Regions from separate parts of the Streptomyces sp. NPDC015144 genome, predicted to be linked through region 1. Evidence: riboswitches for the same ligand, from Rfam matches in the RefSeq annotation. Region 1 holds a riboswitch; each other region holds the start of a gene.

What was found. Region 1 has a riboswitch for cyclic di-AMP ahead of ACF08W_RS18990 (C40 family peptidase). Riboswitches for the same ligand answer to the same signal wherever they lie in the genome.
Region 2: it holds a riboswitch for cyclic di-AMP, as region 1 does, so the genes downstream of both, ACF08W_RS28435 (M23 family metallopeptidase) here and ACF08W_RS18990 (C40 family peptidase) in region 1, are expected to answer to the same signal.
Region 3: it holds a riboswitch for cyclic di-AMP, as region 1 does, so the genes downstream of both, ACF08W_RS01240 (peptidoglycan DD-metalloendopeptidase family protein) here and ACF08W_RS18990 (C40 family peptidase) in region 1, are expected to answer to the same signal.
Region 4: it holds a riboswitch for cyclic di-AMP, as region 1 does, so the genes downstream of both, ACF08W_RS02740 (transglycosylase SLT domain-containing protein) here and ACF08W_RS18990 (C40 family peptidase) in region 1, are expected to answer to the same signal.

The regions. Positions count from the first base shown of each region.
Region 1 is NZ_JBIBUU010000010.1:129,773-137,280, forward strand. Features, by position in the region: gene ACF08W_RS18970 (cytochrome P450) at 1-301, shown strand, start outside; gene ACF08W_RS18975 (ferredoxin) at 337-531, shown strand; gene ACF08W_RS18980 (ATP-dependent Clp protease proteolytic subunit) at 1,020-1,658, shown strand; gene ACF08W_RS18985 (hypothetical protein) at 1,666-1,974, shown strand; cyclic di-AMP (ydaO/yuaA leader) riboswitch at 2,368-2,534, shown strand; gene ACF08W_RS18990 (C40 family peptidase) at 2,538-3,011, shown strand; gene ACF08W_RS18995 (8-amino-7-oxononanoate synthase) at 3,200-4,342, opposite strand; gene bioB (biotin synthase BioB) at 4,484-5,650, shown strand; gene ACF08W_RS19005 (adenosylmethionine--8-amino-7-oxononanoate transaminase) at 5,643-6,947, shown strand; gene bioD (dethiobiotin synthase) at 6,949-7,508, shown strand, end outside.
Region 2 is NZ_JBIBUU010000020.1:104,920-112,427, reverse strand. Features, by position in the region: gene ACF08W_RS28450 (GNAT family N-acetyltransferase) at 1-320, opposite strand, end outside; gene ACF08W_RS28445 (HPr family phosphocarrier protein) at 495-776, shown strand; gene ACF08W_RS28440 (GntR family transcriptional regulator) at 989-1,687, opposite strand; gene ACF08W_RS28435 (M23 family metallopeptidase) at 1,935-2,753, opposite strand; cyclic di-AMP (ydaO/yuaA leader) riboswitch at 2,767-2,932, opposite strand; gene ACF08W_RS28430 (pitrilysin family protein) at 3,197-4,579, opposite strand; gene ACF08W_RS28425 (M16 family metallopeptidase) at 4,603-5,961, opposite strand; gene ACF08W_RS28420 (DNA topoisomerase (ATP-hydrolyzing) subunit A) at 6,230-7,508, shown strand, end outside.
Region 3 is NZ_JBIBUU010000001.1:288,420-295,927, forward strand. Features, by position in the region: gene ACF08W_RS01215 (aspartate aminotransferase family protein) at 1-702, shown strand, start outside; gene ACF08W_RS01220 (XRE family transcriptional regulator) at 765-1,370, shown strand; gene ACF08W_RS01225 (DUF6126 family protein) at 1,402-1,569, shown strand; gene ACF08W_RS01230 (tyrosine-protein phosphatase) at 1,580-2,392, opposite strand; gene ACF08W_RS01235 (alpha-galactosidase) at 2,618-4,714, shown strand; cyclic di-AMP (ydaO/yuaA leader) riboswitch at 5,010-5,166, shown strand; gene ACF08W_RS01240 (peptidoglycan DD-metalloendopeptidase family protein) at 5,170-6,075, shown strand; gene ACF08W_RS01245 (SGNH/GDSL hydrolase family protein) at 6,240-7,085, shown strand; gene ACF08W_RS01250 (STM4011 family radical SAM protein) at 7,140-7,508, opposite strand, start outside.
Region 4 is NZ_JBIBUU010000001.1:622,770-630,277, reverse strand. Features, by position in the region: gene ACF08W_RS02755 (NAD(+)/NADH kinase) at 34-1,086, opposite strand; gene ACF08W_RS02750 (APC family permease) at 1,267-2,664, opposite strand; gene ACF08W_RS02745 (hypothetical protein) at 2,988-3,305, shown strand; gene ACF08W_RS02740 (transglycosylase SLT domain-containing protein) at 3,310-3,792, opposite strand; cyclic di-AMP (ydaO/yuaA leader) riboswitch at 3,796-3,983, opposite strand; gene ACF08W_RS02735 (ABC-F family ATP-binding cassette domain-containing protein) at 4,512-6,176, shown strand; gene ACF08W_RS02730 (DUF305 domain-containing protein) at 6,235-6,897, opposite strand; gene ACF08W_RS02725 (hypothetical protein) at 7,001-7,417, opposite strand.

The DNA of each region.
Region 1 (7,508 bases):
CCTCACCATCCGCGCGGGCGAGGGCATCGTCTTCGCCAACGACATCGCCAACCGCGACCCCGACGCCTTCCCCGACCCGGACCGTCTCGACCTCACCCGCGACGCCCGCCGTCACGTCGCCTTCGGGTTCGGCGTGCACCAGTGCCTGGGGCAGCCGCTGGCCCGCGTCGAGTTGCAGTGCGTGTACAGCACGCTCTACCGGCGCGTCCCCACGCTCCGGGCGGCCACCGGTATCGACCGGCTGGACTTCAAGCACGACGGCTTCGTCTACGGCGTCTACGCGCTGCCCGTCACCTGGTGAACCGCCCCTCTCCCCCGAACGGAAACGAGAAGCCGATGCGTGTGGAAGTCGACCGGCCCAAGTGTGTCGCCTCCGGTCAGTGCGTCCTGCTGGCCCCCGATGTCTTCGACCAGGACGACGACGGCATCGTCGAACTGCTCACCGACACCCCCGACCCCGCCCACCACGACGACGTCAGGGAATCGGCCGCCGTCTGCCCGGCCGCGGCGATCCGCCTGGTCGGGGCCTGACCGTCGGGCTTCCGCGCCGGATCGCCGTCGCCCCGCCCACCCCTTCGCCCCCGTCCCCTGTTTTCGCCCACCGACTCACCGGCACCCTGTCCTTCGGCATGCCGCCCAGGGCACTGCGCCCCTGGCGCGCAGCCCATCGCCGCCGGGAGTGACTGGCGGCCGACCACGGCGACGGCCCCGGCCGTGCGACCGCACATCTCCGTGAGGCACCAGGGGCGTTGACCGGCCCTCCCGGCCGGTCGACGCCCCTCGCCCGGGGTTTTCCGGCCAGGACCGGAAGCCCACGCAACGGCCGGATCGCCTCTCCACGCCTGCCCGTTCGGCGGGTTCACGGCGTTCCCGCGCGCCTCGGCCACCTCGTGGAACCGGTCGGCGGGCGGGCCAGATCGATGGCCGAATACCCCCTCCTCTTTCTGTACGTCCTGTACATTTTTCACGGAAGCCCGCCCAGGGCCCGGCCCGTACCGTTCCGGAAGAGAGGCGTCGCCATGCCGTTCCGCCCCGCAGCCCGCCATGTACTGCCCGAGTTCACCGAGCGCACGGCGGACGGTGTCCGCACCTTCGATCCGTACTCCAAGCTGCTCGCCGAGCGGATCGTCTTCCTCGGCACCCCGGTCGACGACGCCGCCGCCTCGGACCTGATCGCGCAGTTCATGTATCTGGAGCACGCGGCCCCCGACCGGCCCCTCTCGCTCTACATCAACTCCCCCGGCGGCTCGTTCGAGGCCATGTCCGCGATCTACGACACGATGCGGTACGTGAACTGCGAGGTGGAGACCTTCTGCCTCGGCCAGGCCGGCCCCTGCGCCTCCGTACTGCTCGCCGCCGGAACGCCCGGCCGTCGGCACGCGCTGCCCGGCGCCCGGGTGCTCGTGCGCCAACCCGAACTTCCCGAGCCGATGCGGGGTCAGCCGTCCGACCTGGCCATCGAGGCACGGGAGATGGAACGGCTGCACGCGCTCCTCGTCGACCTGCTGGCCCGGCACACCGGGCAGGACGCCGGGCGGATCGCCGAGGACATCGAGCGCGATCTGATCCTCGACGCGGCCGGGGCCCGGGCGTACGGCCTGGTGGACCATGTCCTGGAGAACCGGAACGCCGTCCGCGCACCGCACGGCGCGCGGTGACCGCCCGATGCGACCGCCGGAGCCCCGGCCGCTTCCCGCGCTGACCAGGGCCGAGGGGGAGTTCATCGACCGTTACCTCGATGTCGTCGACCAGGTCGGGCGGATCAACCCGGCCCGGGGCAGCGACACCTACGGCGCCCTGCGCGCCGCACAGGCGCTGGCCTCGCACGCGGTCGCACTACGGGACGCCCTGACGCTGATGCACGAGCGTGGGGAGGCACACATCCACGCCGCGACACTCGCCCGGGCGCTGCGCGTCCTGGACGGCGAGCGCCGCGCCGGGCGCGTCACCGTGCCACCGGCTCCCACCGGTTGACCGGAGCGTACGCTCCGCCGTGGGCGGCGCGGCCCACCGCACCGCCCTCGGCCCGCACCCCGTCCAGGGGGGCGACACACCCGACACGGTGATCGGATTTCCTCGCTCGTTCGGCGTAGGAAGTCCCCTGCGCAAGAGACCGCTCGACTTGCGCGTTTCGCGTGGACCACGGCTGGAACCAGCGCTTCCGCCGCTGGTACCGCGCCGGTCCGATCATCCGGCGACGGTCCGGAAGGACAGATGTCCACCCGAATGGATCAGCCGTGAGGAGCCTCACATATCCGTTTTTCAGCTCGGAAATCCACCGGCCCGTGGGTCAAGATCCCTGGGACGACAAGCCCCCGCCACCGCGGCGGGGCGGTCCGGGTGGACGCCGAGTCCTGCCGCCGTCCGGATGCCTGGTCGACGAAAGTGGATCGGCAGGAGTGGAGGACCCGAGCACAACGGGTCGGCCCGGGCACACCGGACGACCCTCGGGGTGAAGCCGCACCACGCGGCCGGGCGACTTCGCAGGCCCGAACCCGACAGGTCACCCTTCACAGGCGGCTGACGAAGGGTTGCGCATGTCTGCGCAGGTTCATGTCCCGTCCTTGCTCGCCCGGGCCGGCACGGCCTCGGTCCTCACTCTCGCCGCCGTCGGCGGCACCATGTTCGCGCCGGGCGCCCCTACGGAGGCCCAGGCCGCGACCGTATCGATGAAGGCGCTCGACATCGCGGCGTCGAAGAAGGGCTCACCGTACCGCTGGGGCGCCGCGGGCCCCCACCGCTTCGACTGCTCGGGCCTGACGCTCTACGCGTTCAAGAAGGCGGGCAGGACGCTCCCCCGCACGGCCCAGCAGCAGTACAACCGGGCCAAGCACGTCCGGTCCTCGGACCGGCGCCGGGGCGACCTGGTCTTCTTCCACTCCGGCCGCAGCGTCTACCACGTCGGGATCTACGCCGGGGAGAACCGGATCTGGCACTCCCCGAAGGCCGGCGCCGTGGTGAGGCTGGAGAAGATCTGGAGCAGGAGCGTCTACTACGGCCGGGTCGGCTGAGCCCCGGCCGGCCCGCCACGCGGTCGCGGCCGCGTATCGCGTTCGGCGCCGGACCGTCCGGCGCGGCCCCCTCCCTGATCGGCTCCGGCCCGTCCGGCCCGACGGAAGGGAGGGGCCGCGCGGTCCTCACCGGACCGCGCGGCACGCCGTCGCACCCCGGCCGACGGACACGTACGGGGCGAGTGCGGTCAGCCGGCGGGCGCGGTGCGCAGGACGGTCGACACAGCAGTGGCGATCTCCTCCTCGGTCAGGTCGGCGCGCGCGGTCAGCCGGAGCCGGGACACCCCGTCCGGCACCGACGGGGGCCTGAAGCAGCCGACGGCGACCCCGGCGGCGCGGCAGTCGGCCGCCCAGCGCACCGCCGCGTCCGCGGAGGGGGCGCGCACCGACACCACGGCCGCGTCGGGGCGTACGGCGGTCAGCCCGGCCCCGGTCAGCCGTTCGTGGAGCGTGGCGGCCACCGCGCGGGCCCGGCCGGGCCGTTCCGGTTCGCGGCGCAGCAGCCGCAGGCTCGCCAGGGCGGCGCCCGCCGCGGCCGGTGCGAGACCGGTGTCGAAGATGAACGTCCGGCCCGTGTTGACGAGGTGTTCGATGACACGGGCCGGTCCGAGGACGGCCCCGCCCTGGCTGCCCAGGGATTTGGAGAGGGTGAGGGTGGTCACGGTCCCGGCGGTGCCCGCGAGCGAGGCGGCGGCCGGCGCCCCCCGGCCGCCGGGCCCGAGCACGCCCAGGCCGTGTGCGTCGTCGACGAGCAGGGCGGCGTCCTCCGCGCGGCAGACCTCGGCCAGTTCGGCCAGCGGGGCCGCGTCGCCGTCGACCGAGAAGACGGAGTCCGTGACGGCGAGCGCCCGCCCGTCCCGTGTCCGCAGGGCCTTGCGTACGGCCTCGGGGTCGGCGTGCGGGACGACGGCGGTCCGGGCGCGGGAGAGCCGGCAGCCGTCCACGATCGAGGCATGGTTGCCCGCGTCGGAGACGATCAGCGAGCCGTGTCCGGTGAGCGCCGTGACGGCGGCGAGGTTGGCCGCGTAGCCGGACGACAGCACCAGGGCCGCCTCGAAGCCGCAGAACTCGGCCAGTTCCCGTTCGAGTTCGGCGTGGAGCGCGGTGGAGCCGGTGACCAGCCGTGAACCGGTCGCACCCGCGCCCCATTCGTGTGCGGCGGCCGCCGCGGCCGCCGTGACGTCGGGGTGTCTGGCCAGCCCCAGGTAGTCGTTGCTCGCGAGGTCCAGGAGCCCGGAGGCGGCGGGCCGGGGGCGGAGGACACGGACGAGTCCGGCATCGGCACGACGGCGTGCCTCGGCGTCGATCCAGCCGAACGGGTCGAAGGGCATGAGCGGTCCCTTTTGTAGGCAGCTCACAGACCCTAACCGTGGGAACCGCCGGTCATGGTGTGGCAATACACACACCCTCGACAGGCACTGTTGTCCGGTTCCTCCTTGGCTGCGGGACGCCGGTAGGACAGGATCTTCGCCATGGACCTCCTGACCACACTGGTGGACAAGGGCCTGCGGCGTGAGCTGCCGACCCGTGAAGAAGCCCTCGCCGTGCTGGCGACCTCGGACGACGATCTGCTCGAAGTGGTGGCCGCGGCCGGGAAGGTACGCCGTCAGTGGTTCGGGCGGCGCGTGAAACTCAACTACCTGGTCAACCTCAAGTCGGGGCTGTGCCCCGAGGACTGCTCGTACTGCTCGCAGCGGCTCGGCTCCAAGGCCGGGATCCTCAAGTACACCTGGCTGAAGCCGGACGAGGCGTCGAAGGTCGCCGCGGCCGGAGTGGCGGGCGGGGCCAAGCGGGTGTGCCTGGTAGCGAGCGGCCGCGGTCCCACGGACCGCGACGTCGACCGGGTCTCGGAGACCATCGAGGCGATCAAGGAGCAGAACGAGGGCGTCGAGGTGTGCGCCTGCCTGGGTCTGCTCTCCGACGGCCAGGCCGAGCGGCTGCGGTCGGCCGGCGCCGACGCGTACAACCACAACCTCAACACGTCCGAGGCGACGTACGGGGACATCACCACCACCCACACCTACGCGGACCGGGTGGCGACGGTGCGTCAGGCCCAGTCCGCCGGGCTCTCGGCGTGTTCCGGGCTGATCGCGGGCATGGGAGAGAGCGACGCCGATCTGGTGGACGTCGTCTTCTCGCTGCGTGAGCTGGACCCGGACTCGGTGCCGGTGAACTTCCTGATCCCGTTCGAGGGGACGCCGCTGGCCAAGGAGTGGAACCTCACCCCGCAGCACTGCCTGCGCATCCTGGCCATGGTCCGGTTCGTCTGCCCGGACGTGGAGGTGCGGCTCTCCGGCGGGCGCGAGGTGCATCTGCGCTCGATGCAGCCGCTGGCCCTGCACCTGGTGAACTCGATCTTCCTGGGCGACTACCTGACCAGCGAGGGCCAGGCGGGCCAGACGGATCTGGACATGATCGCGGACGCCGGTTTCGAGGTGGAGGGCGCGGGCACGACGACGCTGCCCGCGCACCGGTCGGAGCAGGGCGGCGGATGCGGCTCGCACGCCGGTGGATGCGCCCCCTGCGAGGGGACGCCCGAGGCGGATCAGGCCGCCCCCACCGAGGTGCCGGCCGCCCGCACCGATCTGGTGGCGGTCCGCCGACGCGGCGCGGGGACGGATCTCGCCCCCAATGCCTGAGCCGCTCTCCCCGGCCGAGCTGAGGTCCCTGGACCGGGCCCATGTCTGGCATCCGTACGGCCCGATGCCGGGGCGTCAGGATCCGCTGGTCGTGGCGTCCGCGTCCGGGGTACGGCTCGGACTGGCCGAACCTGCCCACGGACGGACCGAGTTGGTGGACGGCATGTCCTCCTGGTGGTCCGCGGTGCACGGCTACAACCACCCGGTCCTCAACGAGGCGGCCCGCGGGCAGCTGGACCGGATGAGCCATGTGATGTTCGGCGGGCTCACCCATGAGCCCGCCGTGCGACTGGCCTCCCGGCTGGTCGAAATCACCCCGGAGCCGCTGCGGCACGTCTTCCTCTCCGACTCGGGGTCGGTCGCGGTCGAGGTCGCGGTCAAGATGTGCCTGCAGTACTGGCGTTCGGCCGGTCGGCCCGCCAAGCGACGGCTGCTGACCTGGCGCGGCGGCTATCACGGGGACACCTGGCAGCCGATGTCGGTCTGCGACCCCGAGGGCGGGATGCACGAGCTGTGGTCGGGCGTCCTGCCCCGTCAGGTCTTCGCCGACGAGCCGCCGGCCGGCTTCGACGCGAAGCCGGACGCCGCCTATGAGCGACAGCTGCGGGAACTGATCGCCGAGTACGCCGAGGAGTTGGCGGCGGTGATCGTGGAGCCGGTGGTGCAGGGCGCGGGCGGAATGCGTTTCCACTCCCCCGCGTATCTGCGGGTGCTGCGCGAGGCGTGCGACGCGAACGACGTGCTGCTGGTGTTCGACGAGATCGCCACCGGGTTCGGCCGGACCGGAAAGCTGTTCGCCGCCGGGCACGCCGGTGTCTCGCCCGATGTGATGTGTGTGGGCAAGGCGCTGACCGGCGGCTATCTGACGATGGCGGCGACGCTGTGCACCTCCCGGGTGGCGGAGGGCATCTCGCGCGGCGAGGTGCCGGTGCTCGCGCACGGCCCGACGTTCATGGGCAATCCGCTCGCCGCCGCGGTGGCGTGCGCCTCGATCGATCTGCTGCTCGGCCAGGACTGGGAGCGCGAGGTGGAGCGCGTCGGGGCGGGGCTGCGGAAGGGGCTCGCCCCGGCGTCCGAACTGCCCGGGGTGCGGGACGTACGGGTGCTGGGCGCGATCGGCGTCGTACAACTGGACCACGCGGTGGACATGGCGGCCGCGACCCGGGCCGCGGTACGGGAAGGGGTGTGGCTGCGGCCGTTCCGCGACCTGATCTACACGATGCCGCCGTACGTGACGGACGACGAGGACGTGGCGCGGATCTGCCGGGCCGTGCGCGCGGCGGCGCGGGAGGGATGAGATGACGATCCTGGTGGTGACCGGTACGGGCACCGAGATCGGCAAGACGATCGTGACGGCGGCCGTGGCGGCGGCCCACGCGGGCCGCCGCGTCGCGGTGCTCAAACCGGCGCAGACCGGCCTCGCCCCCGGCGAGCCGGGCGACGCCGCCGAGGTGGCGCGACTGGCCGGGAACCACGTCACGGCGGTCGAGCTGGCCCGCTTCCCCGAGCCCCTGGCTCCCGCGACCGCCGCCCGCAGGTCCGGACTCCCGCCGGTACGGCCGGACGATGTCGCCGACGCGGCACGGAAACTGGCGACCGAGCACGACCTGGTGCTGGTCGAGGGTGCGGGCGGGCTGCTCGTCCGGTTCGACGACGAGGGCTCGACCCTCGCCGACGCCGCACGGCTGCTGGCCGCCCCGGTGCTGGTCGTGGTGGCCGCGGGGCTGGGCACGCTCAACACCGCGGCGCTGACCTCGGAGGCCCTGCGGTCCCGGGGGCTGGAGTGCCGGGGGGTCGTGGTGGGCAGCATGCCCGCCGAGCCGGACCTCGCGGCGCGCTGCAATCTGACGGATCTGCC
Region 2 (7,508 bases), on a different contig from region 1:
GGCCTGCCCCGCTCGTCGATCCGGTCGTAGCGGACGGTCGCGATGAACTCGCCGCCGACCGTGACGGCGAGCCCCACCCGGTCGACGTAGTCGTGGTGGGTGAAGCGGTGCACGTCCCGGTCGGACAGCCGGGGGTACGGGGCGAAGAACCGGTAGTACTTCGACTCGTCGGAGACCTGCTCGTAGAAGCTGACCAGCCGCTCGGCGTCGTCCGTGGTGATGGGCCTGATCCGCGCGGTGCCACCGTCGCGGAGCACCACGTCCGCCTCCCAGTGGGCGGGATAGGCATGCGGCGGGCTCTGCTCCGGGGCGGGCTCCATGGGCAAAGCGTACGACTCCGCCAGCGGTCGCGTACGTACCGGGGCCGGGGCAGTCTGGGAGAGCCGATCAAGGGGCACCACGCACGTCGTCGGGCGTCCCGGGGCTCGGCCGGAGCACCGCGCACCACGTGCGAGAATGGTCTAGACAACTAGTGATTCCTGAAGGGCAGAACCATGGCTGAGCGCCGCGTCAACGTCGGTTGGGCCGAGGGCCTGCACGCCCGCCCCGCTTCCATCTTCGTCCGTGCCGCCACGGCCTCCGGCGTCCCCGTGACGATCGCCAAGGCCGACGGTTCCCCGGTGAACGCCGCGTCCATGCTCGCGGTGCTCGGGCTCGGCGCGCAGGGCGGCGAGGAGATCGTGCTCGCTTCCGAGGCGGACGACTCCGAGGCCGCTCTGGACCGTCTGGCGAAGCTGGTCGCCGAGGGACTCGAGGAGCTCCCGGAGACCGTCTGAGGCACCCTCTCCGAGAGAGCCGCGGCACCGTGAACCGGAGCCGCGGCTTTTTCATGCCGCGACTAATTCCGCCGGAAAGGAAAGGGATAGCGGGGATTCCTCCCCTTCCACCAGCGGATGAATTCCACCTTCGACCACGGGAAAATCCCTCCCCGCCTGCCGGGGAAATATCCCGGCCGGACCGGAGCACCTCTCTTTCTACGGTGCGCTTGTTAAGTGCGGACACCCGCACTGTTTACGGGATGTTGCGGCCCCCTCACCGGGTTTCCCGCGCGCGGGCCGGGCGGGCGGGGCCGCAGCCGGTGCGCGGCGGCGGTCCGCTCCGCGTGATGGGCAGCCAGCGCCCTGGCCCGGTCCGCGTCGCCGCGCGCCACCGCGTCCACGATGGCCCCGCGCTCGGCCCAGGAGTCCACCGGCCGGTCCGGGGGCTCGACCACGTACATCCAGGCGATCTTGTGCCGCAACTGGCCGAGCAGGGCGATCAGGCCGGGGCTGCCGGACGCCTGCGCCAGCGTCTCGTGGAACCAGCCGCCCAGTGGGCGCAGGTCCTCGCCCTCGCCGCGCAGCGCCCGGTCGTGGCCGAGGCGGACCAGGCCGCGCAACACCTTGAGGTGGGCCTCGGTGCGACGGCGCGCCGCGCGGGCGGCACCCAGCGGCTCCAGCAGCGTCCGGACCTCCAGCAGGTCGGCCGCCTCCAGGTCGGTGGGCTCGGCGACGCAGGCGCCCGCGTGCCTGCGGGAGACCACGAAGCCCTCGGACTCCAGGGTGCGCAGCGCTTCGCGGACCGGGACGCGGGACACCCCGTACCGGCGGGCCAGCACCTCCTCCGTGAGCCGGCTGCCGCGCGCGAAGACTCCGGAGACGATGTCGTCACGAATCGCTGTGCTTACCGAATGCGCGGGAATGCGCATGCCCGAACCTCCGCCTCAATGCCCGCGAAACGCGGCCGCCCAACACCTGTTCCGTGACTCTATTGCAATGCGGCGGCATTTCCGATGCCGGGCGGGAATCGATGAATATCTTCCGGCCGCGGACCGGTCGCATCGGAGAGCGGTGACGTCGGGGAGCGGTCGCGTGGGCGAGGGGTCACCCGCACCGTGCGGCAGGCATGCCGAAGGCCCCGGACGCGCGGGTCCGGGGCCTTCGGTGGAGCGTCCGTCAGAGGGCGGCGCCGTGGGCGCGCAGATACGCGACCGGGTCCAGGTCGGAGCCGTACGACGGCGTCGTGCGGGCTTCGAAGTGGAGGTGCGGGCCGGTGGAGTTGCCGGTGGAGCCGGAGAGGGCGATCTGCTGGCCGGCGGCGACGCTCTGGCCGACCGACACCCCGATCGAGGAGAGGTGGCCGTACTGCGTGTACGTGCCGTCCGTCATCCGGAGCACGATGTTGTTGCCGTACGCGCCGCCCCAGCCGGCCTCGACGACCGTACCGGCGCCGACGGCGACGACGGAGCTGCCGGAGGCGGCGTGGAAGTCGACGCCCGAGTGGCTGCCGGAGGACCAGAGCGAGCCGCCGGACTTGTAGCCGGTGGTGACGTACGAACCGGCGACCGGGAGACGGAAGGCTCCCGGCACCGTGCGCTCGGCGGACCGGGCGACGCGGGCCGTACCGGCGCGGGACTCGGCGGCGCGCTCCGCCGCCGCCGCCCTCGCCTCGGCCTTCTTCTTGGCTTCGGCCTTCTTGCGCGCCTCAGCCTTCTTGTGCGCCTCGGCCTTGGCCTTCGCCGTGGCGACGGCCTGGCTCGCCTGTGCGTCGGCCTGGGCGCCGATCCGCTCGGCAAGGGTCTTCTCGATGGTGAGGACCTGGGTGAGGCCGGTGTCCTCGACAGCGGCGGACTCCGACTCCGCGGCGACGGCCGGGGCGGCCAGACCGCCGATGACACCGGTGGTGGCGAGGGTCGCGACGCCGACGGCCTTCGCGCCCCTGCGCGTCAGTCGGCTCGGGGCACGATGCTTCCCCGTGGCACGGGTGAACGCCATGAAGTGGCTGGTCCTTTCCTTCCTTCTCGCCTACCGGGTTAGCTGACGGGTTCGGAGCAGGAAGGTCTCCTACGGACACCCCGGCCTCTCGGGGCTCAGGCGTCCGATTCACCCCAGGGACTACATGGGTCCCCGGCTCCCCGGGCTCGCGCCGGACGGGGACTCGGCGATGACTGTCCGGTACGCCCCTGATGCGGCATACGAGTGACGAACAGTCGAGCCGACGCTAAACGGGGGCACTTACATCCACCAAACGGACAGGCCATTTTGTAGCGCATCCCACAGGGCAGACGGGCAACCTCACCACGGAACGGACAAAAGGTGCGGATCCCGCACATCTTGCTTGCGGGATCCGCACCCATGCCCTGCTGTCCACCGGTTCTCCCCTGCCCCGTACCGGTCCGTGGCAGGGGAGAGCCGGGAAGGGCCGAGAAGCCGGCGGGTCAGCCGGTGACGACCGACACCTCGCCGATGCCCAGGGCCCGGACGGGCTCCTCGATCCGCGCCGCGTCACCGACCAGGACGGTGACCAGCCGGTCGACCGGGAAGGCGTTGACGACCGCCGCGGTCGCCTCGACCGTGCCGGTCTCCGCGAGGCGGGCGTACAGCTGCGCCTGGTAGTCGTCCGGCAGATGCTGCTCGACCTGGTCGGCGAGGGTGCCCGCGACGGAGGCCGCCATCTCGAACTTCAGCGGCGCGACACCCACCAGGTTCTGCACCGCCGTCTCGCGCTCCTCGTCGGTGAGGCCCTCGGCGGCCAGGGTCCGCAGGACCGTCCACAGGTCCTTGAGCGCCGGCTCGGTGGATTCCGTGTCCACCGAACCGCTGATGGCCAGCATCGCGGCGCCGGTGGCGCCCGAGGCGGAGTCCGCAGCGGTCGAGCGCAGCACCTGGGCGAAGGCCCGCACTCCGTACGTGTAGCCCTTCTCCTCGCGCAGCACCCGGTCGAGGCGGGAGGTGAGCGTGCCGCCGAGGCAGTAGGTGCCGAGCACCTGGGCCGGCCACACGCTGTCGTGGCGGTCGGCACCGATCCGGCCGATCAGCAGCTGGGTCTGGACCGCGCCCGGACGGTCGACGATCACCACCCGGCCGGTGTCGTCGGCGGTGATCGGCGGCACCGGGCGGGGCGCGGCGGCCTCGCCCGACCAGTCGCCGAGGGTGTCGGCGAGCAGGGCGTCCAGGTCAATGCCGGTCAGGTCGCCGACGACCACGGCGGTCGCGGTGGACGGCCGGACGTGGGCGTCGAAGAAGGCCCGGACGGCCGCCGCGTCGATCCGCTCCACCGTCTCCTCGGTGCCCTGGCGCGGGCGCGACATCCGCGCCTCGGCCGGGAAGAGCTCCTTGGAGAGCTGCTTGGCGGCGCGGCGGGCCGGGTTGGCCTGCTCGTGCGGGATCTCGTCGAGCCGGTTGCGCACCAGCCGCTCGATCTCGCTGTCGGCGAAGGCGGGCGCCCGCAGCGCCTCGGCGACCAGCCCGAGCGCCTTGGCCAGCCGGGAGGCCGGGACCTCCAGGGAGACCCGGACACCGGGGTGGTCGGCGTGCGCGTCGAGCGTGGCGCCGCAGCGCTCCAGCTCGGCCGCGAACTCCTCCGCGGTGCGCTTGTCGGTGCCCTCGGACAGCGCCCGCGACATGATCGTGGCCACGCCGTCGAGCCCCTCGGGCTCGGCCTCCAGCGGGGCGTCGAGGAAGATCTCGACCGCCACGACCTGCTGGCCGGGGCGGTGGCAGCGGAGCACCGTGAGACCGTTGGGCAGGGCGCCCCGCTCCGGCGCGGGGAAGGCCCAGGGGCGGGCGACGCCCGGGGCCGGCTGCGGGTGGTACTGCATCGAAACTCCAGTCGCCGCGTCGGTCACTTGCCGGCTCCTTCCTGCGCGTCGGTGTCGTCGCTGTCCGCGGACTCGGCCGCCTCGACCGGCTCGTAGACCAGCACCGCCCTGTTGTCGGGGCGCAGCCGGGCCTTGGCGACCGCCTGGACCTCCTCCGCGGTGACGTCGAGCACCCGCTGCACCGCGGTCAGGGCGAGCTGCGGGTCGCCGAACAGCACCGCGAACCGGCAGAGTTCGTCGGCGCGCCCGGCGACCGTACCGAGCCGGTCCAGCCACTCGCGCTCCAACTGGGCCTGCGCGCGCTCCATTTCCTCGGGCGTGGGGCCCTCGGCGGCGAACCGGGCGAGCTCCTCGTCGACCGCGGCCTCGATCTCCGGAACCTCCACGCCGCCGGACGTCTTCACGTCCAGCCAGCCCAGCGAGGGCGCGCCGGCCAGCCGCAGCAGTCCGAAGCCGGCCGCCACCGCCGTACGGTCACGGCGGACCAGACGGTTGTGGAGCCGGGAGGACTCGCCGCCGCCGAGGACGGTCAGCGCGAGGTCCGCCGCGTCGCACTCACGGGTGCCGTCGTGCGGCAGCCGGTAGGCGGCCATCAGGGCACGCGCCGGAACCTCCTCGCGCACCTCCTCGCGCAGCTGCTCACCGATGATCTCCGGGAGCGTGCCGTCGCGCGGCGGCTGCTTGCCGTCGTGGGACGGGATGGACCCGAAGTACTTCTCGATCCAGGCGAGGGTCTGCTCGGGGTCGATGTCGCCGACCACCGAGAGCACCGCGTTGTTCGGCGCGTAGTAGGTGCGGAAGAAGGCGCGCGCGTCCTCCAGGGTCGCGGCGTCCAGATCGGCCATCGAGCCGATCGGGGTGTGGTGGTACGGGTGGCCCTCCGGGTAGGAGAGCGCCGTCAGCTTCTCGAACGCCGTGCCGTAGGGAACGTTGTCGTACCGCTGGCGGCGCTCGTTCTTGACGACGTCGCGCTGGTTCTCCATGGACTCTTCGTCGAGCGCGGCGAGCAGCGAGCCCATCCGGTCCGCCTCCAGCCACAGGGCCAGCTCCAGCTGGTGCGTGGGCATGGTCTCGAAGTAGTTGGTGCGCTCGAAGCTGGTGGTGCCGTTGAGCGAGCCGCCGGCCCCCTGCACCAGCTCGAAGTGGCCGTTCCCCTTGACCTGGCCGGAGCCCTGGAACATCAGGTGCTCGAAGAGGTGAGCCAGGCCGGTGCGCCCCTGGACCTCGTGGCGCGAGCCGACGTCGTACCAGAGACAGACCGCGGCGACCGGGGTCAGATGGTCCTCGGAGAGCACCACGCGCAGGCCGTTGGCCAGGCGGTGCTCGGTCGCTGTCAAGCCGCCGGAGCCGGCCTGAGCGGTGGCCGTGTGACCCATGGGCATGTACGTCCCTTCGATCGCGATACTGGATTCCTGCGAGACCTGCCACTTTAAGCAAGCGGACGGACACCTGGCGAAGTTCCCGTTCCACGGAAGTTCGCGGGAAAGAGGGTCGCTCCCCGTCCCCGCCGGGTCGGAAGGCCCTTCCGGCGCGGTCCGGGACACCCTTTGGGACGGGTCGAGGTCGGGGTTGTCAGTGCGGCGGTCCACAATGGTCCGCGTCAGAACCTGAGGTTGCCCGAACAGAATCCGTGAAGGAGTCGCAGCAGCGATGGCCCGCCGCAGCACGAAGACCCCGCCGCCGGACGACTTCGAGGAGAAGATCCTCGACATCGACGTCGTCGACGAAATGCAGGGCTCCTTCCTCGAGTACGCGTACTCCGTGATCTACTCGCGGGCCCTGCCCGACGCCCGCGACGGCATGAAGCCGGTGCACCGCCGCATCGTCTACCAGATGAACGAGATGGGCCTGCGCCCCGATCGCGGCTTCGTGAAGTGCGCCCGCGTCGTCGGCGAGGTCATGGGCAAGCTGCACCCGCACGGCGACGCGTCGATCTACGACGCGCTGGTCCGTCTGGCGCAGCCGTTCTCGATGCGGCTCCCGCTGGTCGACGGCCACGGGAACTTCGGCTCGCTCGGGAACGACGACCCGCCCGCCGCCATGCGGTACACCGAGTGCCGGATGGCCGACGCGACGTCCCTGATGACGGAGTCGATCGACGAGGACACCGTCAATTTCCAGTCGAACTACGACGGCCAGGAGACGGAGCCGTCCGTCCTCCCCGCCGCGTACCCGAACCTCCTGGTCAACGGGTCGTCCGGGATCGCGGTCGGCATGGCGACCAACATGCCGCCGCACAACCTGGGCGAGGTCGTCGCCGCCGCGCGGCACCTGATCAAGCACCCGGCCGCCGACCTGGAAACGCTGATGCGGTTCGTGCCGGGGCCCGACCTGCCCACCGGTGGCCGGATCGTGGGCCTGGGCGGCATCAAGGACGCGTACGCCCGCGGGCGCGGCACGTTCAAGATCCGCGCGACGGTCTCCGTGGAGAACGTGACGGCCCGCCGCAAGGGCCTGGTCGTCACCGAACTGCCCTTCGCCGTCGGCCCGGAGAAGGTGATCGCCAAGATCAAGGACCTGGTCTCGTCGAAGAAGCTCCAGGGCATCGCGGACGTCAAGGACCTGACCGACCGCGAGCACGGCCTGCGCCTGGTCATCGAGGTGAAGAACGGTTTCGTGCCGGAAGCCGTCCTGGAGCAGCTCTACCGGCTCACGCCGATGGAGGAGTCCTTCGGCATCAACAACGTGGCGCTGGTCGACGGCCAGCCGCTCACCCTGGGGCTCAAGGAGCTCCTGGAGGTCTATCTCGACCACCGCTTCGAGGTGGTGCGCCGGCGCAGCGAGTTCCGCCGGAGCAAGCGCCGCGACCGGCTCCACCTGGTCGAGGGCCTGCTCGTCGCGCTGATCGACATCGACGAGGTCATCCGGATCATCCGGTCCAGCGACAATTCGGCGCAGGCGAAGGAGCGGCTCATCGAGCACTTCTCGC
Region 3 (7,508 bases), on a different contig from region 1:
CACAAGGCGCTGCTCATCGCCGACGAGGTGCAGACCGGCCTCGGCCGCACCGGCGACTTCTACGCGTACCAGCACGAGGAGGGCGTCGAGCCCGATCTCGTCTGCGTGGCCAAGGCGCTCTCCGGCGGTTACGTGCCGGTCGGCGCGACCCTGGGCAAGGACTGGATCTTCCGCCGCGTCTACTCCTCGATGGACCGGGTGCTGGTGCACTCCGCGAGCTTCGGTTCCAACGCCCAGGCGATGGCCGCCGGGCTCGCGGTGCTCGCGGTGATGGAGGACGAGGAGACCGTCGCCCACGCGCGCCGCACCGGCGACCTGCTGCGCGAGCGGCTGACCGCCCTGGTCGACCGGTACGAGCTGCTGCACGAGGTGCGCGGGCGCGGGCTGATGATCGGCATCGAGTTCGGCCGGCCGTCCTCGCTGAAGCTGCGCAGCCGCTGGACGATGCTCCAGGCGGCCCGCAAGGGGCTCTTCGCGCAGATGGTCGTGGTGCCGCTGCTCCAGAAGCACCGCATCCTCACCCAGGTCTCGGGCGACCACCTGGAGGTGATCAAGCTGATCCCGCCGCTGGTGATCGACGAGGCGGACGTCGACCGGTTCGTGGCGGCCTTCACCGAGGTGATGGACGACGCACACCGTGGGGGTGGGCTCATGTGGGACTTCGGGAGGACACTGGTGAAGCAGGCGGTGGCCAACCGCTGAGAGTTTTTGCCTCAGAGGTAAGAAATTTGCCTCTGAGGCAGGTCGCCTGGCCCAATGGGTACATGAATCCTCCCGAAGGAGGGGCGGCCGAGGAGCTGCCCGGTGTCGCGCCCCGCCTGCGCGACCTGCGCAGGAGTCGCGGCCTCACCCTGGAGAGCGCGGCGCAGCGGGCCGGGCTCTCGCCCGCCCATCTCTCCCGGCTCGAAACGGGCCGCCGTCAGCCCTCGCTGCCGATGCTCCTGGGCCTCGCCCGGATCTACGGCACGACCGTCTCCGAGCTCCTCGGTGAGATGCCCCCGGAGCGCGACGCGGTCATCCGGGGCGGTGCGTACGAGGGGGCCGAGGCCGACGGCTGGATGTACCGGCGGGCCGGTGGCTCCGGCCGGGCCATGCAGGCCCTCCGCGTCCGGGTCCCGCCCGGCGCCCAGGGCGAACTCGTCCGGGTCCACCCCGGCGAGGAGTGGCTCTACGTGCTGTCCGGGCACCTCCGCGTCTGGCTCGGGGACACCGTGCACGACCTCGCCCCCGGCGACAGCGCGCACTTCGACTCCCTCACCCCGCACCGGATCACGGCCACCGGCCGGGAGGGCGCCGAGCTCCTCTTCGTCCACACCCTGCTGCAGAGCCCCGCCGCCGAGCTGTGCCTCGGCGGCGGCATCCACCACTGAGACCGGTTCCCGGTCGCCAGAGAGGACCGTCATGTCCGATTCCGAGAACTACGACCCGCTCGGTTCCAGCAAGCACTACGAGGCCCAGGAGTCCCGGTTCCCGCGCGGCATCGTGATCCGGCTCATCGCCTATCTCGTCGCCGGTCACGTCGTCGCCGCCTTCCTCTACCTGCTGTTCGAGGTGGCCGGCAAGGGCTGAACGGCCCCGGTCACGCCCGGTCGAGGAGCCGGTCGCGCAGCCGCTCACGGGTCTCGGGGGCGAGACCGAGACCCTCGGAGAAGTACCGCTCCGTGGAGCCCCAGGTCTCCTCGATGGTGTCGAAGGCGGCGGCGAGATACTCGGCGCGGGCGCCGAAGAGCGGGTTCAGCAACTCCATGACCTCGGCCGACATCCCGGCGGGCGAGGTGTCGCTGCGACGTATCCGGTAGCGGCGGTGCGCGTCGTTGGACTTGAGGTAGTCGGCCTCGATGGCCTCGCGCTCGACCCCGACGGCCAGCAGCGACACCGCGATCGACAGCCCCGCCCGGTCCTTGCCCGCCGCGCAGTGCATCAGCGCGGGCACGCTGTCCTCGGCCAGGGCGTGCAGCACCCGGCCGTGCTCGGCGGTGCGCTCCCGGATGATCGACCGGTACGAGGCGACCATCCGGTCCACCCCCTTGCCGTCGCCGAGGACGGAACGCAGCTGGTCCATGTCGCCGTCCCGGACCATGCGCCAGAACTCCGCGCCGTCGGCCGGGTCGGAGAGCGGGATGCTCACGTTCCGCACGCCCGGCAGCTCCACGTCCGCGCCGTCGAGGCGGCGGTCGGCGGAGTTGCGGAAGTCGAAGACCGTGTGCAGCCCCAGGCCGCCCAGGAAGGCGGCGTCCTCGGTGGTGGCGTGCGCCAGGTGACCGCTGCGGAAGAGCCGCCCGTACCGCACCCGCCGGCCGTCCACGGTGGGCAGACCGCCCACGTCGCGGAAGTTGCGGACACCCGCCAGTTCGGGCTCCGTCGACGGTGTCTGCGGCAGCTGCTGCGTCACGGTTACTCCAGGAATGTCCGGCGCCGTCGTGGTCGTCGGCGGCACGACTGCCGCGACCCTACGGCATCGATTCCTCAGGCAACCATCTCGGGCCCCGGCTGTCGATACCCGGGCGAACCCGGGTCCGCCCGGCGGCCCGCCCAGCCGACGCGTCCCCCGAGGCACCGTTGCCCGCACCCTCCCGTCGGCCGATGATGTGCGGAACTGTCGGAAAATGGGGGCGCGATGATCGAGACGGGCCGTACCGGCCGCACCTGGCTGCTCACCGGCGAGAACAGCGGCTACGCACTGACTCTGACCGAACGGGACGAGCTGCTCCATCTGCACTGGGGCCCGAGGATCGGCCTCGCGGCCGCCGAGGCCCTGGCGGCCGTACCCGACCTCCTCCACCGGAGCTTCGAATCCCCCCTCGACGGCCACGAGGAGTACCCGGTCGAGGGCGGCCCCCGGTTCGTCCGCCCCGCCCTCTCGGTCCGCACCCCGCTCGTCCGCGGCACCGAGTGGACCTTCCGGGGTGCCGAGACCGACGGCGACGAACTGCGGATCGGCTTCACCGACGCCGTGCACCGGCTCGGCCTCACCCTGCACTACCGGATGCGGGACGACTCCGACGTCGTGGAGCGCTGGGCCACCGTCGCCCACACCGGCCCGGACGGCCCGCCGCTGGAACTGCTGCGCGCCGACGCGGCCGCCTGGTCGCTGCCCGCCCGGGACGGCTGGCGGATCAGCCGGCTGCACGGCCGCTGGTCGGCCGAGACCCGGATCGAGCGCGCGGAGCTGCTCCACGGCGAGAGCGTCATCTCCAGCAGACGCGGCCACACCGGCCACCAGTACCTGCCGTGGGCCGCGCTGGACGCCGACGGCGCGGCGACCGAGGAGAGCGGCGAGGTCTACGGCTGTGCGCTCGGCTGGTCCGGCTCCTGGCGGATCTGCGTGCAGCGGCTGCCCGACGGCCTCGTACAGATCACCGGCGGCGCGGGGCACGACGAGTCCGGACTGCTCCGGCTCGCCCCGGGGGAGTCGTACACCACGCCCGTCTTCGCCGGGCTCTGGAGCGATCAGGGTTTCGGCGGGGCCAGCCGGGCCTGGCACGCCTGGCAGCTGGCCCATGTGATCCCGGACGCCGGGACCCTTCGGCCGGTGCTCTACAACTCCTGGGAGGCGACCGGCTTCGACATCTCGCTGGACCAGCAGCGGACCCTGGCCCGGCGCGCCGCGGACATGGGGGTCGAGCTGTTCGTGGTGGACGACGCCTGGTTCGGGCGGCGGACCAGCGACCGGGCCGGGCTCGGCGACTGGACCCCGAACCCGGACCGGTTCCCCGGCGGGCTGAAGCCGCTCGCCGACGAGGTGCACGCACTCGGCATGCGGTTCGGCATCTGGGTCGAACCGGAGATGGTCAACCCCGACAGCGACCTCTACCGGGCGCACCCCGACTGGGTCCAGCACGTCCCCGGCCGGACCCGCACCGAGTACCGCAACCAGCTGGTGCTCAATCTGGCCCGGCCCGATGTCCGGGAGTACCTCTGGGAGCAGCTCGACGCACTGCTCTCCAGCACCCCCGTCGACTACGTGAAATGGGACTTCAACCGCTGTTTCACCGACCCCGGCTGGCCCGGTGAGGAGTACCCGCAGCGGATCTGGACCGCTCATGTGGACGCCCTGTACGCGCTGATCGACCGGCTCAGGGCCGCGCACCCCCACGTCGCCTTCGAGTCCTGCTCGGGCGGCGGCGGCCGGATCGACCTGGGCATCCTCTCCCGCACCGACCAGGTGTGGACCTCCGACAACACCGATCCGCTCGACCGGCTCGCCATCCAGGAGGGGTTCAGCCACCTCCACCCCGCCCGGGTGATGGCCGCCTGGGTCACCGACAGCCCGAACCGGCAGCTCAACGGCAGGGTCAGTTCGCTGCGTTTCCGGTTCGTGAGCGCCATGGCCGGAGTGCTCGGCATCGGCGGGAACCTCGCCGAATGGAGCGAGGAGGAGCTGGCCGAGGCGCGTGGCTGGGTGGATCTCTACAAGGAGATCCGCCCCGTGGTGCAGCAGGGCGCGCTGTACCGGCTGCGCGAACCGCGCGGCGGACTCAGCGCCGTCCAGTACGTACACGGCGAGGAGACCGTGGTGCTGATGTGGCTGGAGGCCCAGCGGTACGGGGAGCGCCCGCCGGCCCTGCGGCTGCGCGGGGTCGACCCCGCGGCCACGTACACCTGCCAGGACACCGGGGCGGTCCACCACGGATCGGTCCTGCTCCACCGGGGGCTGCACACCGGCCTCCGGGGCGATCTCGACGCGCGGGTGCTGCGCCTGCGACGGGACTGACCGCCCCGCCATGTCCGTAATGCGCACTTTTTACGAACATCTCCCGCTTATAAGAGGGATGGCCGGTGCCCCGTGAGCGGGATCATATTCGTGACGGTGTGTGGCGGCGGGCGGGACGGGAATTCCGTTCGCCGCGCGGAACAACAAGATCCGTAATCCACGGAGGGTGACCGGAATTCCCTACCGAATTCCCGAAAAGGAATACCGGCGGGGAACCCGGTGCTTGTTCTCGCCGTCCCGGCTCGCTTACGGTCACCGCATTCCGGACGGCCCGCCCAATCCTGCCGCCGACCGGAATTCACATCCACTTATCGCGTGGCAGGAGCGGGGGAACCAGGTAGGCCGCTGGCCGGAGAGATCCGGACGGCTCGGGGTGAAGTCGCACACCGTGCGGCCGGGCATCTCCAGCCCGAACCCGACAGCTCACCTCGCAGGCGCCGGAGAGGAAAGACGCCATGCCCATCACGGGTAAGCACCGCCGTCCCAAGATCGGCCCCATCGCTCGCGGTTTCGCCGCGGTCAGCACCGGTGGCGCCGTCATCGCACTGCCGCTGCTCGGTGCCACCGGCGCCCACGCCGCCGACCAGGCCGCCGCGCCGGAGCAGGCCCCCGTCGCGCACACCGCGCCGAAGGCCGCCCCGCAGTCCGCGCCCACCACGTACTCCGTCGTCCCCGGCGACTACCTGTCGAAGATCGCGGCCGAGCACCACGTCGCGGGCGGCTGGCAGAAGCTGTACCAGGACAACCGCGAGGTCGTCGGCAAGAACCCCAGCCTGATCCTCCCCGGGATGAAGCTGACCCTCGGCGCCGCCGCCGTCGGTACGGCCGCTCCCACCGGTGCGGCCGCGCCGTCGAAGGCCGCCCCGGCCGCCGAGCAGCCCGCCCCGGCGGCCCCGGCCGCCAAGGAGGCCCCGGCCCCGGCCACCAAGGAGGCCCCGGCCACCGAGAACACCGGCTCCGGCTACGTCCACCCGGTCCCCGGCAGCCACACCACCAATTACCGGGCCTCCGGCTCCAACTGGTCCAGCGGCAGCCACACCGGCATCGACTTCCCCGTCTCCACCGGCACCGGCGTCAAGGCCATCACCTCCGGCACCGTCGTCACCGCCGGCTGGGGCGGCGCCTACGGCAACCAGGTCGTCGTCAAGCACGCCGACGGCCACTACTCGCAGTACGGCCACCTGTCCTCCCTCTCCGTCTCGGCGGGCCAGTCCGTGAGCGCCGGCCAGCAGGTCGGCCTCTCGGGCGCCACCGGCAACGTCACCGGCCCGCACCTCCACTTCGAGGTCCGCACCGGTCCCGAGTACGGTTCGGACATCGACCCGATCGCCTACCTGGCCTCGCACGGCATCTACGTCTGAGCGTGACCCGGAGCAGGACGAAGGAAGGGGCGGTGCGCGGTGGCGCACCGCCCCTTCCGCCTATTCCCCCTTTGCCAAAAACTGACCGGGTGGCCTATGTCACCACCCGTCAACCCTTTATTACGGTCGCGTAGGTCACATTCGACGGTGCAGGATAAGCGCTTGTGGCAGACGATTCGAGAAAAATGCAGCGTGGCGTCAACAACCGACAGGGCGTCATCGGGTCGTACGCGGCGATCGGCGACAGCTTCACCGAGGGAGTCGGTGACCCCGGCCCGGACGGAACATTCGTCGGCTGGGCGGACCGGTTCGCGGTACTTCTCGCGGACCAACTCCCGGACCCCGATACGGCACACGACGCCGAAGGACCCGCACACCCGGAATTCCGATACGCCAATCTCGCCGTACGCGGACGTCTCCTCGACCAGATCGTCGAGGAGCAGGTGCCGCGTGCCAAGGAGCTCGCCCCCGACCTGGTGAGCTTCTGCGCGGGGGGCAACGACATCATCCGGCCGGGCACCGACCCCGACGACGTGGCCGAACGCTTCGAGCGCGCCGTCGCCGAACTCACCGGCGCGGTCGGCACGGTCATGGTCACCACCGGCTTCGACACCCGGGGCATCCCCGTCCTGCGCCATCTCCGCGGGAAAGTCGCGACGTACACCGCCCATGTGCGGGCCATCGCCGACCGCTACGACTGCCCGGTCCTGGACCTGTGGTCGCTGCGGTCCGTCCAGGACCGGCGCGCCTGGGACGACGACCGGCTCCACCTGTCGCCGGAGGGGCACACCAGGGTCGCGCTGCGCGCCGCCCAGGTCCTCGGCATCGACGTACCGGCCGACCCCGACCAGGAATGGCCCCCGCAGGCCCAGCGCGGCACCCTGGAGGTCCGGCGCGACGACATCCACTGGGCGCGCGAGCACCTGGTGCCGTGGATCGGGCGGCGGCTGCGCGGCGAGTCGTCCGGCGACCACGTCGAGGCCAAGCGCCCCGACCTGCTGCCGCTGTAGCCCCGCGGACCCGCTCCCGACGCACCGCGGCCGCCCGGCGGACGTGGCCGAAGCTCAGCCACGCCCGCCGGGCAGCCGCGGAGAGGCGGGTATCCGCTCCAGCACCCCGCCCGCGAAGACGTCGTACAGCGGCAGCGTCTCCAGGTGCACATAGCCGATGTGGCAGTCGCAGACCGCCAGCGGGCAGGCGCGCGGCCGCAGCGCCCGCCGGTAGCTCCCGTCGTAGAGATTGCCGAGCGGCGCCGGGACGAAATGGCAGCGCCGCACGGTGCCCTCCCCGTCCACCGAGATCACCGACTCACCGGTCCGGCACGGCAGCCCGGCCGAGCGGTGCGGATCACGGCTGTACGGGAAGAGCGGATCGATCGCCGTCCAGCGGTCCGCCTCCGCGTCGGTGTAGCGGTGGCCCTCCGCCGCGTTCAC
Region 4 (7,508 bases), on a different contig from region 1:
GGCCCGGTGGCAGGGGTCGTCGGGCCAGGTGGCTCACGGGGCGAGGTGGAGGTGGGCGAGGTCGTGCGGGACCGGGCCGCCGTGGCGGAAGAGCGGCGCGCTCTCGCCGTCCGCGGCCGTGGCGGGCGCGTCCGTGAGGCGCATCCGGGTGCGCAGCCGCCCGTAGAAGTCGTGCGGGCCGAGCCGGACGATCCGCAGCCGGCGCGGTGCCGCGTAGACGCCGACCCAGTCCCCGGCGTCCAGTACGCCGCGCAGCTGGCCGTCGATGGTCACCGCGGCCTGTCCGGAGTGCGGCAGGACCCGTACGGCGATCGGTTCGTCGGGGGCGGCGACCACGGTGCGGTCGAAGGTCATGTGCGCCGCCACGGGGGTGAAGAGGACCGCGTCCATCCGGGGCGAGACCACCGGCCCGCCGGCGGCGAAACTGTACGCGGTCGAGCCGGTGGGCGTGGCCATGACGACGGCGTCGGCCGAGTACGAGGCGAGGAGCCGGCCGCCGATGTAGACGCCGAGGCTCACCTGGCGGTCGCGGGCGAGCTTCTCCACGACGACGTCGTTGAGGGCGGTGACGTCCAGCGCCACGCCCCAGTCCTCCGCCGCGACCTCCGCGTCCGGGGCGGGCTGGGGCGGCGGCAGCATCGGGCGCCGCCCGTAGCCCATCAGGGCATCGATGTCCGGGGGCACTTCGAGCACCCGGGAGGCCCGCATGGTCAGGGTCATCCGCTCCTCGAACTCCGCCCGGCCCCGGTGGACGGCGTCGAGCGCGCGCACCACGTCATGGGCCGGTACTTCGGTGAGGAAGCCGACGCGGCCCAGATCGATCCCGAGCACGGCACCGTCGTGCTTGGCGGCGATCCTGGCGCCGCGCAGGAACGTGCCGTCGCCGCCGAGCGTCACGATCAGATCGGGGTGCCCCGCGACGTCGGCCTCCTCGCGCCCGCCGCGTCGGTGCCCGTCGCCCCGCCACACGTCGATGTCCGTGCAGGGGACCCCTTCGCGGGCGCACCAGTCGCGTACGACGCCCGCGGCGGCGACGGCCTCGGGGCGGCCCTGGTGCACGACGACTCCGACCCGTTCGACACCCATCGCGCCACCGCTCCCCGTGCTCCGACGACCTTCCTCGTCCCACTGTGGGCAAGGGGTGGTGGGTCCGCCCGTCGCCGGGACGGCGCTGCGCCCGGTCGGGCGACGGGCGCGGACGGGGCCGGCCCGCCGGTGGAGGATCTCCACCGACGGGCCGGACACCGCACGGGACGCGCCCCCGGGTCAGGACCGGGCGTCCTCCGGGATGCTGACCAGCCAGCGGGTGTCGCGGCGGGGCCGCAGGTAAAGCGCCCAGTAGAGCGTGGCGACCGCGGTGATGCCGCCGGTCCACAGCAGGTACTCGACCTCCTGCTGGGTCAGGATGTACGCCAGCACGGCGATCAGCAGCACGGGGACGGCGGGCCAGAGCGGCATCCGCCAGGCCTGCGCCTCGCGGTGCGCGCCGCGGCGGCAGAGCAGGGCCGCGACGGCGACCAACAGGTACATGGCGGTGACGGAGACGCCGGTGACGCCGTACAGGGTGTCGAGGTTGACGAAGCAGAGCGCCGCGCCGGGGACGCCGACGAGGAGGGTCGCGACCCACGGCGAGCCGAACCGGCCGAGCCGGGACAGGGCGTTGTTGACCGGTGCCGGCCACGCCTTGTCACGGGCCGAGGCGAAGAGCACCCGGGAGTTCTGGATGACCATGACGATGCCCGCGTTGATGATCGCAAGGGCGACGCAGAGGCTGACGAAGGTGCCGACCGCCGAGTTGGACCAGGCGGTGACCATGGTGCTGAGGTCGCCGGAGGTCAGGGCCGCCAGGTCCGGGGCGCCCATGGTGATGGCGATGACCGGGATCAGGATGACGGCGGTGGAGATGGCGAGGGTGGCGAGCACGGTGCGGGCCACGTTGCGGCGGGGATTCTCCAGCTCCTCGGAGAGGTAGACCGCGGTGGAGAAGCCCTGCGTGATGAAGAGCGCGATGGCGAGTCCGGAGACGACCATCATCGCGGTGACCGTGGAGTGGGAACCGCCGGCCGAGGCGACCGTGCCGTGCACCAGCGAGGACGCGCCGCGCTCGGTGTGGGCGAAGCCGAGTACGGCGACGACACCCGCCGCGATCACTTCGAGGACCAGGAAGATTCCGGTGATCCACGCGTTGGCGCGCAGGTCCAGCAGGCCGGCGAGGGTGGCCAGCAGCATGACCCCGGCGCCCGCGAGGGGGGCCGGGATGTGCACGATGGGCGCCAGGTAGTCGGCCGTCCCCATGGAGATCACCGGGGGCACGATCATCACGACGAGCAGCGACAGCACGAAGACGAGCCATCCGGCGAGCCGTCCCGCCATGGTCGACACCATGGCGTACTCGCCGCCGGCGCTGGGGATGAGGGTGCCCAGTTCCGAGTAGCAGAAGGCGACCGCGATGCAGAGCAGCGAGCCGATGGCGATGGTCAGGGCGGTGTACGTGCCGAGGCTGGAGAAGAGGTCCGGCACGACCACGAAGAGGGTCGAGGCGGGGGTCACGCAGGACAGCGTGAGCAGTGTGCCGCCCACGACGCCGATGGAGCGCTTGAGCTTCTGGGGAGTGGGGCCGGTCGCCGGGGCGAGCGCCTGAGGTGCGCTGAGCGTGTCGGTCATCGTGCGGTTCCGATCAAAAAGTGCGGTGTTTGAGCGCGGGAGCGGTATCGCCTCCAGACGAGGACGTGATGAGTGGTTTCGTCGCTCCCAGCGCGCTATGCAATCCCGACGTGTTCCGCAGGTCAAGAGGTGTTCACCTTCGGAATTCGTTGTTCTAGTGATCAGTTTCGACGATTTGGCGCTAACTGAGCAGAGGACGTCGAAGGATCGGGGGGTGCGGGAACCGAAGGCCGGACCCCGGGAATTTTTCCCCCGGTCGGCATCGGGCGCGGGCACGGGGCCCATGGGTCGCGCATTCGCCGCCCCGGTGCCAGCCTGGATGCATGACTTGGGCGTCATGGACTACGTGTGGTGTGTTCTCCGGGCACGGCGGCGTGCTGACGGAGGAGGTCGGTGTCCTGTCCGGGGAACTGACCGTGCACACGACCTGGGCCGAGGACACGGCCCAGATCACGGTGCAGTATTCGGGGGCGATCGACTGGTTCACCATGGCGGGCAGCCCCGTCGCGTGCTGTTCGGAGGAGGACAGCCGCCGCCTGCACGACGCGGCCGTGCAGGCGGTACGGAACGGGGCGGCGGCCACGGTGCCCGTTCCGCCCCGCGCGGCTCCGGAACGGGCGGCCGGGTCCGCCCCGGAGTGACGGTTCAGTAGGCCCCGTTGACGTTGTCGATGGAGCCGTACCGGTCGGCGGCGTAGTTGCACGCGGCGGTGATGTTGGCGACGGGGTCGAAGCTGTCCGTCGACGTGCCGGGCACGTGGTAGGCGAGGAACGTCGGATCGATGATCTGGAGCAGACCCTTGGAAGGGGTCCCCGCGGCGGCGTTGGAGTCCCAGTTGTTGACGGCGAGCGGGTTGCCGGAGGACTCGCGCATGACGTTGCGGTGGATCCCCTCATAGCTGCCGGGGATGCCGTGCTCGGCCATGACGGCCAGCGACTCCTTGATCCAGCCGTCCAGGTCGTCGGTGTACGCCGCGGTTCGCGCGGCGGGCGCGGCGGTCGGCGCCGCCGAAGCGGCCTGGGCACCGAGCAGCGGCAGGAGCAGGGCGGCCGCTCCCGTACCCACGGCTATGAATCCCCTGGTCAGCGAGGTGGCGGCGCGACGGTGGCGCGTACCGGTGAAGGACATGGTGGTTCCTCTCCGTCGCCTGCGAGGTGAGCTGTCGGGTTCGGGCTGGAGCTGCCCGGCCGCGCGTCGACGCGGCTTCACCCCGAGCCGTCCGGATGTCCGGACCGGCGGTGTACCTGGGTTCCCCGCTCCTGCCGTACACGAGTGGTCGGAATGCTCCGGACAGCGGCAGGATTCGGCGTTCCGTCCGGATTGACGAAGACCGTAGACGAGAGAATCCGAAGGGGACAAGACCCTTTTTCCGCATGTAATTGCCCAACAAGATCAAGTCATTTCATTTCCGGTAATCCACCTCACACCGACCCGGTGACGACCCTTGCGGGCAAAGGGATCCGCGGCATGCGGCACGGCGGTCGGGGGCGAAATGTGACTCGCACCACGGGGAGAGGGGAGCGGCGTTCCGGGCTCCGCCCCGCCGGACCGGCGAGCATTGCCAACCACTGCCTCTGCCGCTATGGTTTTCGTGTCCTGTTGTCTCCGATAGAGGTGGACGTTGCGCATCTGAGGTCCGCGAACACCACGCCGTACGGCTCTCGCCGTATGACTGTCACGTCGTCGCAGTGTTTCCGCACTGCCCGTGGCCGCCGCGTGGATGCGACCTCGATGCATGAGCCGTCCCTCGTTTCCAGGACAGCCGCATCCTTCTCCGCTGCTCGGTCGCCGCGTGGTGCTCGCATACGAATCCCCCCTTCATTGCGATCACGACTGCGAGGAAATCCATGGCGACACCCACCGCCCCCAGCGCCTCCCTCACCTGCTCGGCACTGACCTTCCGGTGGCCGGACGGCACCACGGTCTTCGACGGGCTCTCGCTGAGCGTCGGCCGCGGCCGGATCGGGCTCGTCGGCAACAACGGCGCGGGCAAGTCCACCCTGATGCGGCTGCTCACCGGCGAACTGCGCCCGTCCGAGGGCACGGTGACCATCGGCGGCAGCCTCGCCCACCTGCCGCAGAACATCACCCTCGACACCACCCTGCGGGTGGACCACGCGCTCGGCATCGCCGAACGGCGCGAGGCGCTGCGCGCCATCGAGTCCGGGGATGTCGACGAGAAGCACTTCGAGACGATCGGCGACGACTGGGACGTGGAGGAACGGGCCCTGGCGACCCTGGGCTCGCTCGGCCTCGGCGACATCGGACTCGACCGCACCGTGGGCGAGTTGTCCGGCGGGGAGACCGTGCTGCTGCGCCTCGCGGCGCTGCTGCTGGAACGCCCCGACGTCGTCCTCCTGGACGAACCCACCAACAACCTGGACCTGTTCGCCCGCCGGCGGCTGTACGAAGCCGTCGACTCCTGGCACTCGGGCGTGCTGATCGTGGTCAGCCACGACCGTGAACTGCTGGAGCGCGTGGACCGCATCGCCGAGCTGCGCGCCGGTTCGGTGAACTGGTACGGCGGCGGCTGGTCCGCGTACCAGGAGGCCGTGGCCACCGAGCAGGAGGCGGCCGGGCGGACGCTGCGCGCCGCCGAGGCGGACGTGCGCCGCCAGAAGCGCGAACTGGAGGAGACCCGGACGAAGCTGGCCCGGCGTCAACGCACCGGCAAAAAGGCTGAGCTGGACGGTGGCCTGCCGAAGATTTTGGCGGGCCGCCGCAAGCGGTCCGCCCAGGAGTCGGCGGGCAAGCTCCGCGGCCTCCACGAGGACCGGCTCAACGAGGCCCGCGAGCGGCGCGAGGAGGCCGCGGACGCGATCCGCGACGACGCCGAGATCCGGGTGAGGCTGCCGCACACGGCGGTGCCCGCCGGACGGACCGTGCTGACCCTGGACGAACTGCGCCCGCGGTTCGGCCGGTTGCGCGAGGGCACGCTCCAGGTCAACGGCCCGGAGCGGATCGCGCTCGTCGGCCGCAACGGCGCGGGGAAGACGACACTGCTGCGCACGCTCACCGGTGAGCTGGCCCCGCTGTCCGGCGAGGCCAGGACCTTCGTCCCGACGCGGTTCCTCCCGCAGCGGCTCGATGTGCTGGACCCGGAGCTGAGCGTCGCGGCGAACACGGCCCGGCTGGCTCCCGGGGTCACCGACAACCAGATCCGCTCCCAGCTCGCCCGCTTCCTCTTCCAGGGGAAGCGGGCCGAGCAGCCGGCGGGCACCCTCTCGGGCGGTGAGCGGTTCCGTGCCGCGCTCGCGGCCACGATGCTCGCCGCGCCGGCCCCGCAGCTCCTGATGATGGACGAGCCGACCAACAATCTCGACATCGCCAGTGTGCGGCAGCTGACCAGCGCCCTGGAGTCCTACGAGGGCGCGCTGCTCATCGCCAGCCACGATCTGCCGTTCCTCGAAGCGGTCTCCATCACCCGGTGGCTGCTGGTCGACGAGGAGCTGCGGGAGACCACCCCCGAGGAGGTGGCCGAGCTGCTCGCCGCACCGGCGGACTCCGCCTGAGCGGCCGGGGCGCGGGTTCCCGTACGAAGGACGTACGGGAACCCGCGCCCCCTGCGGGTCAGAGCCGGTCGAGGATCTTGTTCATCTGCTCGATCTCGGCGGTCTGGGCCGTGACAACGGCCTCGGCGAGCTTCTTCGCGTCGGCGTTCCTGCCGTCCTTCTGCTCCTTCTCGGCCATGGTGACGGCGCCCTCGTGGTGGCCGATCATGAGTCGGGCGAACTTCCTGTCGAAGTCCTTGCCCCTGGCCGCCTCGAGGCCGTCCATCTCCTTGTCGGACATCATTCCGGGCATGCCCGCGCCGTCCGAGCCGTGGTCCATCCCGGGCATGTCACCCATCGAGGCGTCGGGCAGCGGCTTGCCCCAGGACGTCAGCCATCCCTTCATCGTGTTGATCTCGGGGTCCTGCGCGTCCTCGATCGCGGAGGCCAACTTCTTGATCTCGGCGTCGGCGGCCCGGCCGTCGGCCAGCCGCGCCATCTCGATGGCCTGCTGGTGGTGCGGGATCATCTGCTGCGCGAACTCCACGTCCGCGTCGTTGAACGTACCGGCGGCGGCCGGGGCGGAGGCCCTGGGCGAGCCGTGGTCCATGCCCGGCATGGACGAACCGTCCGAGGAGTCGTCGGAAGAGCCGCAAGCCGTCAGGGCCAGGGCGAGCACGGCGGCGGTGCCGACCGCCGCGAGCGTACGGCGGCGGGCGGCGAAGGGCGCGAAAGCAGACATCGCGGTTCTCTTTCCAGGTGTGTGGGCGCGCCACGTCCGTGGCGCGGAAGGGCAGGGAGGTCCGGCCGGACCGGCCCGAAGGCCGTGGACCGGCGGATCCCTGTCACGTCCGCGCGACGCACACCTGGAGCAGCAGCCCCCGGCCGGCGAACGGCGGTCCTCGCCGCGCCGGTCCCCGTACGGCGGTGCGGGCACCGGAGGCCACGCCCGTGACCGGCACCAGCAGCCCCAGCGCCGTCAGCAGGGGCAGCACCCGGTCCCGGGACTGGGTGAAGACGCAGGACTCGCCGTCCGCCGCGGGCGCCGCGACGGCCACCCGCTCGGAGCCGTGCCCCTCGGCCATGGCGGCGTGGCCACCGGCCGTCGCCGTACCCGGAGCGGCGGCGATCGCCGTCCCGGCGTCGTGGCAGCCCGCCGCCGCGCCGGCCGGTGCTCCGTGCATGAGGAACAGCCCGAACAGGGCGGCGCAGAGCACGAGCAACCGGAACGCTCCCGGTGCGCGGGTCCGTCCGCGATCCACGGCTGCCTCGAATCCCTGGTCGTAAGAGTCCTGCGGTACGGGCCCGACGATACCCCCACCGGGTGTCCTGTCCGATGGCACCCCCGGTCCG